DNA from 2 places in the Rahnella contaminans genome. Region 2 is predicted to be linked to the other one. Evidence: predicted binding sites of a transcription regulator. Region 2 holds the regulator's gene; the other holds the start of a gene.
What was found. The regulator Fur, encoded in region 2, represses iron uptake genes when iron is present. The targets are predictions, from matches to a motif close to ATAATAATGAGAACNACTATCAA.

Region 1 (4,826 bases), on a different contig from region 2:
GCGGTGGCGGTGGCAACGGTTTTGCTCAGGAAAGCGCCTTCGGTCAGCCCCAGAACGTGGCCGAAGAAATAGGCCACGGCCAGACTGCCCAACAGGTTAGCGAGGGTCACCCAGAACCAGTTGCGCAGAACAGCGTAAAGGCTGATCTGACGCGCGAACCAGGCGATAGGTAAGGTCATCATATTACCTGTCAGCAGTTCTCCCCCTGCTAAAACGGTCAGAATAATCCCTACCGGGAACACGGCGGCGCCCAGTAAGTTACTGAATGATCCCCAGGATGCAGGTAACGTCCCTATTACGTGCAGATCCAGCAGGAAACCGGTGGCGATGAATGCGCCGGCCAGAAAGCCCAAAATTAACAAATTCAACACGGAAGCATGGCTTTTATTAACGCCTGCCGTGACAGCGATGGATGCGATTTCTTTAGGTGAATACAAGGACATGAGATTGCTCGAAGTAGTAAGTTATGATTATTGCGCGAGCAGTCTATTCTTAGAATTATCTCAAAACAAGCCGATCTTCATAGTCTGCTAACATTCCATTAATCATTCAGACATAGATGTTAAGAAAATGCATAGGCAGATCATAAAGCTAGTCACCACGCGGGCTGGCGGGCAAATTGTAAAACAATTCATCACACCAAAAATTTCGGTGAGGGCAGAGGTTTTTTCCCTGCAAAATGGGGTATTTGGCGGCTTTTTCAGCGCTTGAATTGAGAAACGGATTTAGCCGTTGACAGGGTTAGCGACGTTTCATATTATGCGCCCCGTTCACCCGTTTTTACGGGCACGAATTGGGGGTATAGCTCAGCTGGGAGAGCGCTTGCATGGCATGCAAGAGGTCAGCGGTTCGATCCCGCTTATCTCCACCAACTTACTTACCAGAGTGAATGGGTGAGTTCCTTAAAAGGGAACACAAGAAGTACAATGTGGACGACCTCGTGTGGGGGTATAGCTCAGCTGGGAGAGCGCTTGCATGGCATGCAAGAGGTCAGCGGTTCGATCCCGCTTATCTCCACCAAATATTAAAGAAACCCGCTTCGGCGGGTTTTTTGTTTTCTGCTATATCCCTTTCGGTTCCCTGAATTGCAGGCATAAAAAAAGGCGCCGGAGCGCCTTTCTTTGTCGTTCTGTTGCTACTTACTACGCCAGTACCAGACCCGCGATAGAAGCTGACAACACGCTGACCAGCGTTGAGCCGTACAGCAGTTTCAGGCCGAAGCGTGAAACTACGTTGCCCTGGTGTTCGTTCAGGCCTTTGATAGCGCCGGCAACGATACCGATAGACGAGAAGTTGGCGAAAGACACCAGGAACACGGACAAGATGCCCACGCCGCGTGGTGAAAGTTCGGTCGCCACTTTTTGCAGATCCAGCATCGCAACGAATTCATTGGAAACCAGTTTGGTTGCCATGATGCTGCCGACCTGCAACGCTTCGTGACTTGGCACGCCCATCATCCATGCGAATGGATAGAAGACATAACCCAGCACGCCCTGGAAGGTGATACCGAACACCACATCGAACAGCGCATTCAGGCAGGAAATCAGAGCGATGAAACCAATCAACATGGCTGCAACGATGATCGCGACTTTGAAACCGGCCAGGATGTATTCACCCAGCATTTCAAAGAAGCTCTGACCCTGGTGCGTGTTACCGATTTGCAGGTCTTCTTCTGAATCAACTTTATAAGGGTTAATTAACGACAGTACGATGAAGGTACTGAACATGTTGAGCACCAGCGCAGCAACAACGAAGCGCGGTTCCAGCATGGTCATGTACGCACCCACAATCGACATCGAAACGGTCGACATAGCTGTGGCTGCCATGGTGTACATACGTTTTTCAGACATTTTGCCCAGAATATCTTTATACGCGATAAAGTTTTCTGACTGACCCAAAATCAGGGAGCTGATGGCGTTGAAAGATTCCAGTTTTCCCATGCCATTAATTTTCGACAAGACTGTACCGATGATACGGATGACGAAAGGCAGTACGCGAATGTGTTGTAAAATACCGATCAGTGCGGAAATAAACACGATCGGACACAAGACTTTCAAGAAGAAGAACGCTAATCCTTTATCGCTCATGCCTCCAAATACGAAGCCGGTCCCTTCCGCAGCGAATCCTAATAATTTCTCAAACAAGTCTGAGAAGCCTTTCACAAAACCTAAACCGATTGAAGAGTTCAGGAAGAAATAGGCTAATAAGACTTCGATGACCAACAGCTGAACAATGAAACGTAAACGGATATTCTTCCGGTCACGGCTCACCAGTAAAGCGAGTGCAGCGACAACGGCCAACGCTAATACAAAGTGCAATATTCGGGACATGGGTGCTCCAAATTAGAGGCAGGCTATATTTCGACGGACATTTTATGTAACGCGTACATTTAAAACGTGAAGTCGCTTGCAAATATAGAAATTACAGACACGAATTGCAACAAATCGAGGCCTATCACACAAAAAATCAAGATGTTAATAAAACTAAGCACAGTTAGCATTCTTGTGCTAGTTTTATCATGTGCCGTAATGCGTTCTGAATCTGGCCAGTAAATGTCTGTTTTAGGAAAAAGCGTTCTGTAAGTCTTTATGAAAGCTCACAGAATGATTAACCACTCAGTTCACACTTTGCCGCTTACGCTACTGCCTATCAAAGTAATTACTCAGATCATTCTAAATGCACTTGATAATCATTATCAATTAGCTATGATTTATGTAAGCGTAACAATCGTAAGGGTTAACTGACTATGCTGAACAGCCGGGCCGAATCTACAGGCCGCGCAGCCAGAAAGATGAAGCTTTCACTGATGGGACCGGCGTTTATTGCCGCCATCGGTTACATCGATCCGGGCAACTTTGCGACTAACATTCAGGCCGGTGCCTCGTATGGTTATCAGTTGCTGTGGGTGGTGGTCTGGGCCAATGTCATGGCGATGCTGATCCAGCTCTTGTCTGCCAAACTGGGTATTGCCACCGGGAAAAACCTCGCCGAACACATCCGTGACCGTTTCCCGCGTCCTGCCGTCTGGGCTTACTGGGTGCAGGCAGAAATCATCGCGATGGCGACCGACCTCGCTGAGTTTATCGGTGCGGCGATCGGCTTCAAATTACTTCTCGGGGTTACCCTGCTTCAGGGCGCCGTGCTCACCGGGATTGCCACCTTTATTATCCTGGGTCTGCAAAAACGCGGGCAAAAACCGCTGGAACTGGTTATCGCCGGTTTGTTGCTGTTCGTGGCCGCCGCCTATATTGTCGAGCTGTTTTTCTCTCAGCCAAGCATGGTAGCGCTGGGCAAAGGCATGCTGATCCCTGCACTGCCCACCAGCGATTCCGTCTATCTGGCCGCCGGTGTGTTGGGCGCGACCATCATGCCGCACGTCATTTATCTTCACTCTTCGCTGACTCAGCGAGGCGGTAAGGCATCGAAAGAGCAGCGTTATTCCGCGACAAAACTGGATGTCGGTATCGCGATGACTATCGCCGGTTTCGTTAATCTGGCGATGATGGCGACCGCCGCCGCTGCGTTCCATTTCAGCGGACACAGCGGGATCAGTGAACTCGATGAAGCTTATCTGACGCTGCAACCGCTGCTCGGCCACGCCGCTGCGACGACATTTGGCCTGAGCCTGGTCGCTGCCGGTTTATCCTCAACCGTGGTGGGTACACTGGCCGGTCAGGTGGTGATGCAGGGCTTTGTTAAATTCTACATTCCGCTGTGGGTGCGCCGTACGGTCACTATGATGCCGTCTTTTATCGTGATTCTGATGGGGCTGGATGCCACGCGAATTCTGGTCATGAGCCAGGTACTGCTGAGTTTCGGGATTGCGCTGGCGTTGCTGCCGCTGCTGGCGTTTACCGGTAACCGCAGCCTGATGGGCGAAATGGTGAATACCAAAACCGTGCAGTGGGCGGGGCGCATCATCGTGCTGATTGTCGTCAGCCTCAACCTTTATCTGCTGATCGGTATGCTGAAATAATATCCGGCTGAAAGATTCAGGCCATAAAAAACGGGACAGTTTGCGCTGTCCCGTTTTTGTTTGTGTCATTCACTGAATTAATGGCGATGATCGCCATGCCCGCCGCGGTGATCCCGGTCGTGTCCGTGACCGCGATCCGGTCCGCGGCCGTGGTCATAATGCGGACGTCCGTGGTCGCCATGATAATAACGCGGCGGCGGCATCGGACGACGTGGTGGATGGCGATGATTCCACCAGCCCTGATCGCGCCAGCGGTAGCCGTCCCAGTAATCCCCGCGCGGGCCACGATGACCATAATTGTGACCACGGTAACTGTTCCACCAGCTCGGGTTGCGCCAGTCGTACCCATCCCAGTAATAACCGCGACGGTCACGGTCGCCAATGCTGATGGAAAGACCGGGTGTATTGAGACTAAAGTTGCTGGCCTGTACAGCAGGCGCTGCGGCAGGCAGCAAAGCAAACAGCAATGTCCCGAGAAGTATTGGCTTAATCATAGACGGCCCCAGATTCCTTATAATTTATGCTGACAGTTATAAGGGGAAGAGGGGGCGGGTTCTATTGCTTACAATCCTGTTTTGATTGATTTACGCGCCTTAACGGAAACCTTACGAAAACTCCATAAAGGCGCGTTTATTAAGCAGATGGGTAACCGTTTACACTAAAATCGCTTCGATGGCCGCCAGTTCTTCCGGGCTGAAATGACGGTTAGCCATCATGCCAACCGCATCATCAATTTGCCCGGTTTTGCTGGCGCCAATCAGCACAGACGTCACGCGATCGCCGCGCAGCACCCAGGCCAGTGCCATCTGGGAAAGTTTCTGCCCGCGCGCCTGCGCAATGTCATTCAGCT
Region 2 (4,826 bases):
TCAAAACCCGTCGCGTAAGTCACCGATGAACGATTGTTAAACGCAGCTCCGGCTGCGTTTTTTTACGTCAGAAATTCACGGAATTTTCTTTTTCAGCGCGAATTAATGCATTTTTCATGTTTGCTTTTTAGGACTTTCCTTTCCGAATATCAGAGTGCTGAAACGTTTAAGTCAATACGGTTTTTACTTAATTATCTGTTTTAGTTATCGATTGTCAGAGTCCACTGATTTAAACCTTCGCATTCCTCGTTTGTTACACTTTTTCATCTTTATGTGCACTTTGTCATACTTCAGCTATCAGGGTTTAATTACCCATTGATAATTCGCGTCGCGAAAAATACTCTTAATCCTGCTTTATACGGTTACGCCTCTGGCGGCCGCTTTTAATACCCGTTTGGGTTTTGCACGTTTTTTTAGTCAAAATGAGGAATTTCTATGCACAAGCACCTTAACAGGGGCAGGGGATCGGCTTACCTGAAACCTGTGATGTACACGCTGGCTGGCACTTTGTTGGGCGGCGGAATGATGTTCCCTGAAGAGGCCAGAGCGGCTGGCTTTATTGATGATTCGACGCTGACCGGCGGTGTGTATTACTGGCAGCGCGAACGCGACCGCAAAGATTTGAACAAAACCAAAGAAGAAACCCGCCCTGACGGCACAAAAGTCACGGTGAATAACCCCGATTACGATAAATACGCCACCAACCTTTCGCACGCGACCGCCAACCTGAACCTTGATTTCTCTTCCGGCTATGCCTGGGACATGTTCGGTATCGACGTCGCCGCATTTACCGCGATCGAATTAGCCGAAGCCAGCGACAGCGGTCATCCGAACGAAATCGCGTTCTCCTCCAAAAACCATGCGTATGACGAAGACTATTCCGGCGATAAAGGTGGCGTCAGCCTCTACAAAGCGGCCGGTAAATTCAAATACGGCGGATTCTGGGGCCATGCTGGTTACATTCAGCCCACCGGACAAACGCTGATCGCCCCGCACTGGAGCTTTATGCCGGGTACCTATCGCGGTGCCGAAGCCGGGTATAAACATGATTTTGGCGATCCGGGCGAACTGAGTTTCTCCTACATGTGGGCAGATGAATACAAATCGCCGTGGCATCTGGAGATGGATGATTTCCGCCAGAACGACAAGAAAACCGGTGTTTCCTATATCCACTCGCTGGGTGCGAAATACGACTTCAAAAATGATCTCGTACTGGAAGCGGCATTCGGTCAGGCAGAAAGTTACGTCGATCAGTACTTCGCCAAAGCGTCGTACAAAATTGATCTGATGGGCAATCCGCTCACCACCAGCTACCAGTTCTATGGTGCGGAAGATCGTATCAGCAACCAGAACGATCCGAACAGCCTGTATGACGGTCTGGCCTGGTTGCAGGCACTGACTTTCGGTTACACCACCGGCCAGTTCAACTGGCGTCTGGAAGGGACGATGGTCAAAGCTGAGGGGAATCAGGGTTATTTTTTACAACGCATGACCCCGACGTATTCTTCTTCTAACGGACGTCTTGATGTGTGGTGGGACAACCGTTCTGACTTCAACGCCAACGGCGAAAAAGCGGTGTACGCAGGCGTACTTTACGATCTGGCGAAATGGGATCTGCCGGGCTTCGCAGTGGGCGGTTCTTATGTTTACGCGTGGGATGCCAAACCGAGTACCAATCCAATCTATGATCAGAGCCAGCGCCTGAAAGAAAGTGCCTGGAGCCTTGATGCGCTGTACACCATTCAGGAAGGGCGCGCGAAAGGTACGCTGTTCAAACTGCATTACACCCAGTACGACAACCACTCGGATATCCCGAGCTGGGGCGGCGGGTACGGCAACATTTTCCAGGATGAAAAAGACGTGAAATTCATCGTTATCGCTCCATTCACTATTTTCTGAGGTCGCTATGTCGATGAAAAAATTACTGATGATTGTGGTTTCCTCCGTTGTGCTGGCAGGTTGTGCGCCAACCGCGGATCAGGCTCAGATTTCTAAAACGCGTGAGGCATACAGCGCGTGTATTAATTCGGCAGAAGGCAATCCGGACAAACTGGCCTCCTGTCAGGTATTGCTGAACAAGCTCAAACAGGAAAAAGCCCACCAGAAATTTGCGGAACAGGAAACGGTTCGCGTGGTGGACTACCAGCGCTGTCTGACGGCGCGTAAGACCGGTGACGGGCAGGCGTATGCGGCGGATTGCGGCAAGATCTGGCAGGAAATCAAAGCCAGTAACGCACCTAATCCGGTTAACTAAAAGCAGGGATCTGAAACAAGCATCATCATAGAACGCAAAACCCCGGCTTGCCGGGGTTTTGCGTTTTAACTCTCATCCTGGAACACAGACATAAAAAAACCGCCTTTCAGCGGTTAATTTATTCGGACTGACCGTGCAGATTACTGCGCAGGTTTGTCATTGTGCAAAGATTCATCTTCGCGGCAATCGCCCGCTTCACAGTGTCCGTACAGATACAGACTGTGGTTGGTCAGTTTAATACCGTGTTTCTTCGCAATCTCACGCTGACGGCCTTCAATGTATTCGTCGCGGAATTCAATAACGCGGCCGCAATCAAGGCAGATCAGGTGATCATGATGATGTTGCTGAGTCAGTTCGAAAACAGACTTGCCGCCTTCGAAGTTATGACGGGTGACGATACCGGCATCATCAAACTGGTTAAGAACACGGTAAACCGTGGCCAGACCAATTTCTTCGCCCATATCAATCAGTTGCTTATAAAGATCTTCCGCACTAACGTGATGACCTTCCGGCGCTTGCAGCACTTCCAGGATTTTGAGGCGCGGAAGCGTGACTTTTAAGCCGGCTTTCTTCAGTGCGGTGTTGTTGTCAGTCATGCGGATTCAGTCCTGTTACTATGTGCTAATCAAGTTGAGGCATGCAGCCTGTGGCATCGGCGGCACAAAAATTTGTCGTTTAAGGATTCTTCGTTTAAGGGAAGTGTGCCGATTCTCAAAAACGTAGCCTGTTAATAAGGATCACAAAATGCCTGTCACATTCAATAATGCAACGACTTGATCGATAGAAAAAACAGATGAACTCAGTGTACCTTGATACCACCGAAAGTTACAATTTTGTAGCGGTTAAATTGTTAATTTCAGTAATAGTTTGGCCCTTCAATTGTAGAATAAATCCTCAGGGCCAACAGGGTTTTTAGCCAATAATTTCTGAAAGGCTCAGTTCTTCTGTGATCTGTTTGACCCATGCATCAACACGTTCGTTGGTCAGTTCCGGCTGACGATCTTCGTCAATTGCCAGCCCGATGAAGTGCTTATCATCAGCCAGACCTTTTGAAGCTTCGAAGTGATAGCCTTCAGTTGGCCAGTGACCCACGATCACCGCGCCGCGTGGCTCGATGATGTCACGCACAGTACCCAGCGCATCACAGAAGTATTCGGCATAGTCTTCCTGGTCGCCGCAGCCAAACAGCGCAACCAGCTTACCTTCGAAATCTATCTCTTCCAGCGTCGGGAAAAAGTCGTCCCAGTCACACTGCGCTTCACCGTAATACCAGGTTGGAATACCGATCAGCAAAATATCGAATTTTTCCAGATCCTCTTTGCTGCTCTTCGCAATGTCATGCACCTCTGCAACATCTTTACCCAATTGCTTCTGGATCATTTTCGCGATGTTTTCGGTGTTACCTGTATCGGATCCAAAGAAGATACCTACTACGGCCATAAGATTACCTAACCTCTTGTTCTTAATGAAGTGCTCTGCATTGCAGGCAATAATAACGCAGATGATAGCAAACTCGCGCGGCGGAGAATATGTTTCAGCTCGCCTTCTTAACTGGTGAATAAGTTTATCGGGCAATCTTTTTAAGTGTTATCGCCTTCGTGTGCTTTTAATAACCTCAAACTTATTGAGGGCAAAAGCAAAATTAAGAAATAATTCCCGCCACTCCTTAAGTTTGCCCGTTGAACGCCGATAGATGATGCGAGAGGAATCTCAACATAATAAAGAAATCGATGCCCGGAGAGGTGTTCAAACATGTCCGGGGGCAAACGCCTGCTGGCTACCTGTCTTGATTCTCCGCATCCCCGTCAATCCTCAGACCAGAAACAGTCCTGTTTCGAGAGAGGCATATCGTGCAGTTTTTAAAAAATATTACCATCAGGGCCGCATTATTAACGATTCTGGGCATTTTTTGCGTCATGTGGGCGAGTGTGTCTATTTACACCGTCACCTCCCTGAATACGCTGACTCAGAACACCCAAAACAGTACCGAACTGGTCAACAATATGGCGCTGATCAATAAAGGAAATGATCAGTACTTTCGTACCGTGACACGTTTAAGTCGTGCCGTGGGGCAGCTCCAGGCGGATCCGTCAAAAGGGCAGGAAATTTTTGATACGGCAAAACAGTCACTCGATGGTCTGTCACAGGCGCTGGCGAGTTTCAAAACGGCTCCGCATCCGGGATTAGATGAAGCGTCAGTTCAGGAACTGGTCTCCAGTTGGGAAAGTCTGGTCGCGCAAGGCGTTACGCCGTTATATTCAGCGGCCATCGGCAAAAATTTCGATGCCTATAATCAGCTGGCGAACGATACCGTTCCAGCGCTGAGCCGCAATTTTGGTGCCTCAATGACGAAAGTCAGCGGGCAAATTGCGGTCGATTTCGAGGCGGCGCAGACCAAATCAAACCATCTGACTTATTACAGCAAAGTTATTCTGCTGACGGCTTTTTCTCTCGGCCTGCTTATTTTGCTGCTGACCGACCGTTATCTGGTGATGGCACTGGTGAAACCGCTGGATAAAATCCGCGATCATTTCGCCGTAATTGCCAGCGGCGACCTGACGCATTATCTGGA

Region 1: a site for Fur is predicted at 2,677-2,699, ahead of GW579_RS07950 (Nramp family divalent metal transporter). Genes of this name have one in related genera too.

Annotation. Positions count from the first base shown of each region.
Region 1 is NZ_JAADJS010000001.1:1,797,542-1,802,367, reverse strand. Features, by position in the region: gene GW579_RS07970 (formate/nitrite transporter family protein) at 1-443, opposite strand, end outside; tRNA gene GW579_RS07965 (tRNA-Ala) at 796-871, shown strand; tRNA gene GW579_RS07960 (tRNA-Ala) at 945-1,020, shown strand; gene GW579_RS07955 (NupC/NupG family nucleoside CNT transporter) at 1,143-2,330, opposite strand; gene GW579_RS07950 (Nramp family divalent metal transporter) at 2,747-3,976, shown strand; gene GW579_RS07945 (DUF2502 domain-containing protein) at 4,054-4,470, opposite strand; gene mgrA (L-glyceraldehyde 3-phosphate reductase) at 4,630-4,826, opposite strand, start outside.
Region 2 is NZ_JAADJS010000002.1:876,304-881,129, forward strand. Features, by position in the region: gene glnS (glutamine--tRNA ligase) at 1-18, shown strand, start outside; gene chiP (chitoporin ChiP) at 487-1,899, shown strand; gene chiQ (ChiQ/YbfN family lipoprotein) at 1,913-2,254, shown strand; gene fur (ferric iron uptake transcriptional regulator) at 2,395-2,850, opposite strand; gene fldA (flavodoxin FldA) at 3,167-3,694, opposite strand; gene GW579_RS13205 (methyl-accepting chemotaxis protein) at 4,105-4,826, shown strand, end outside.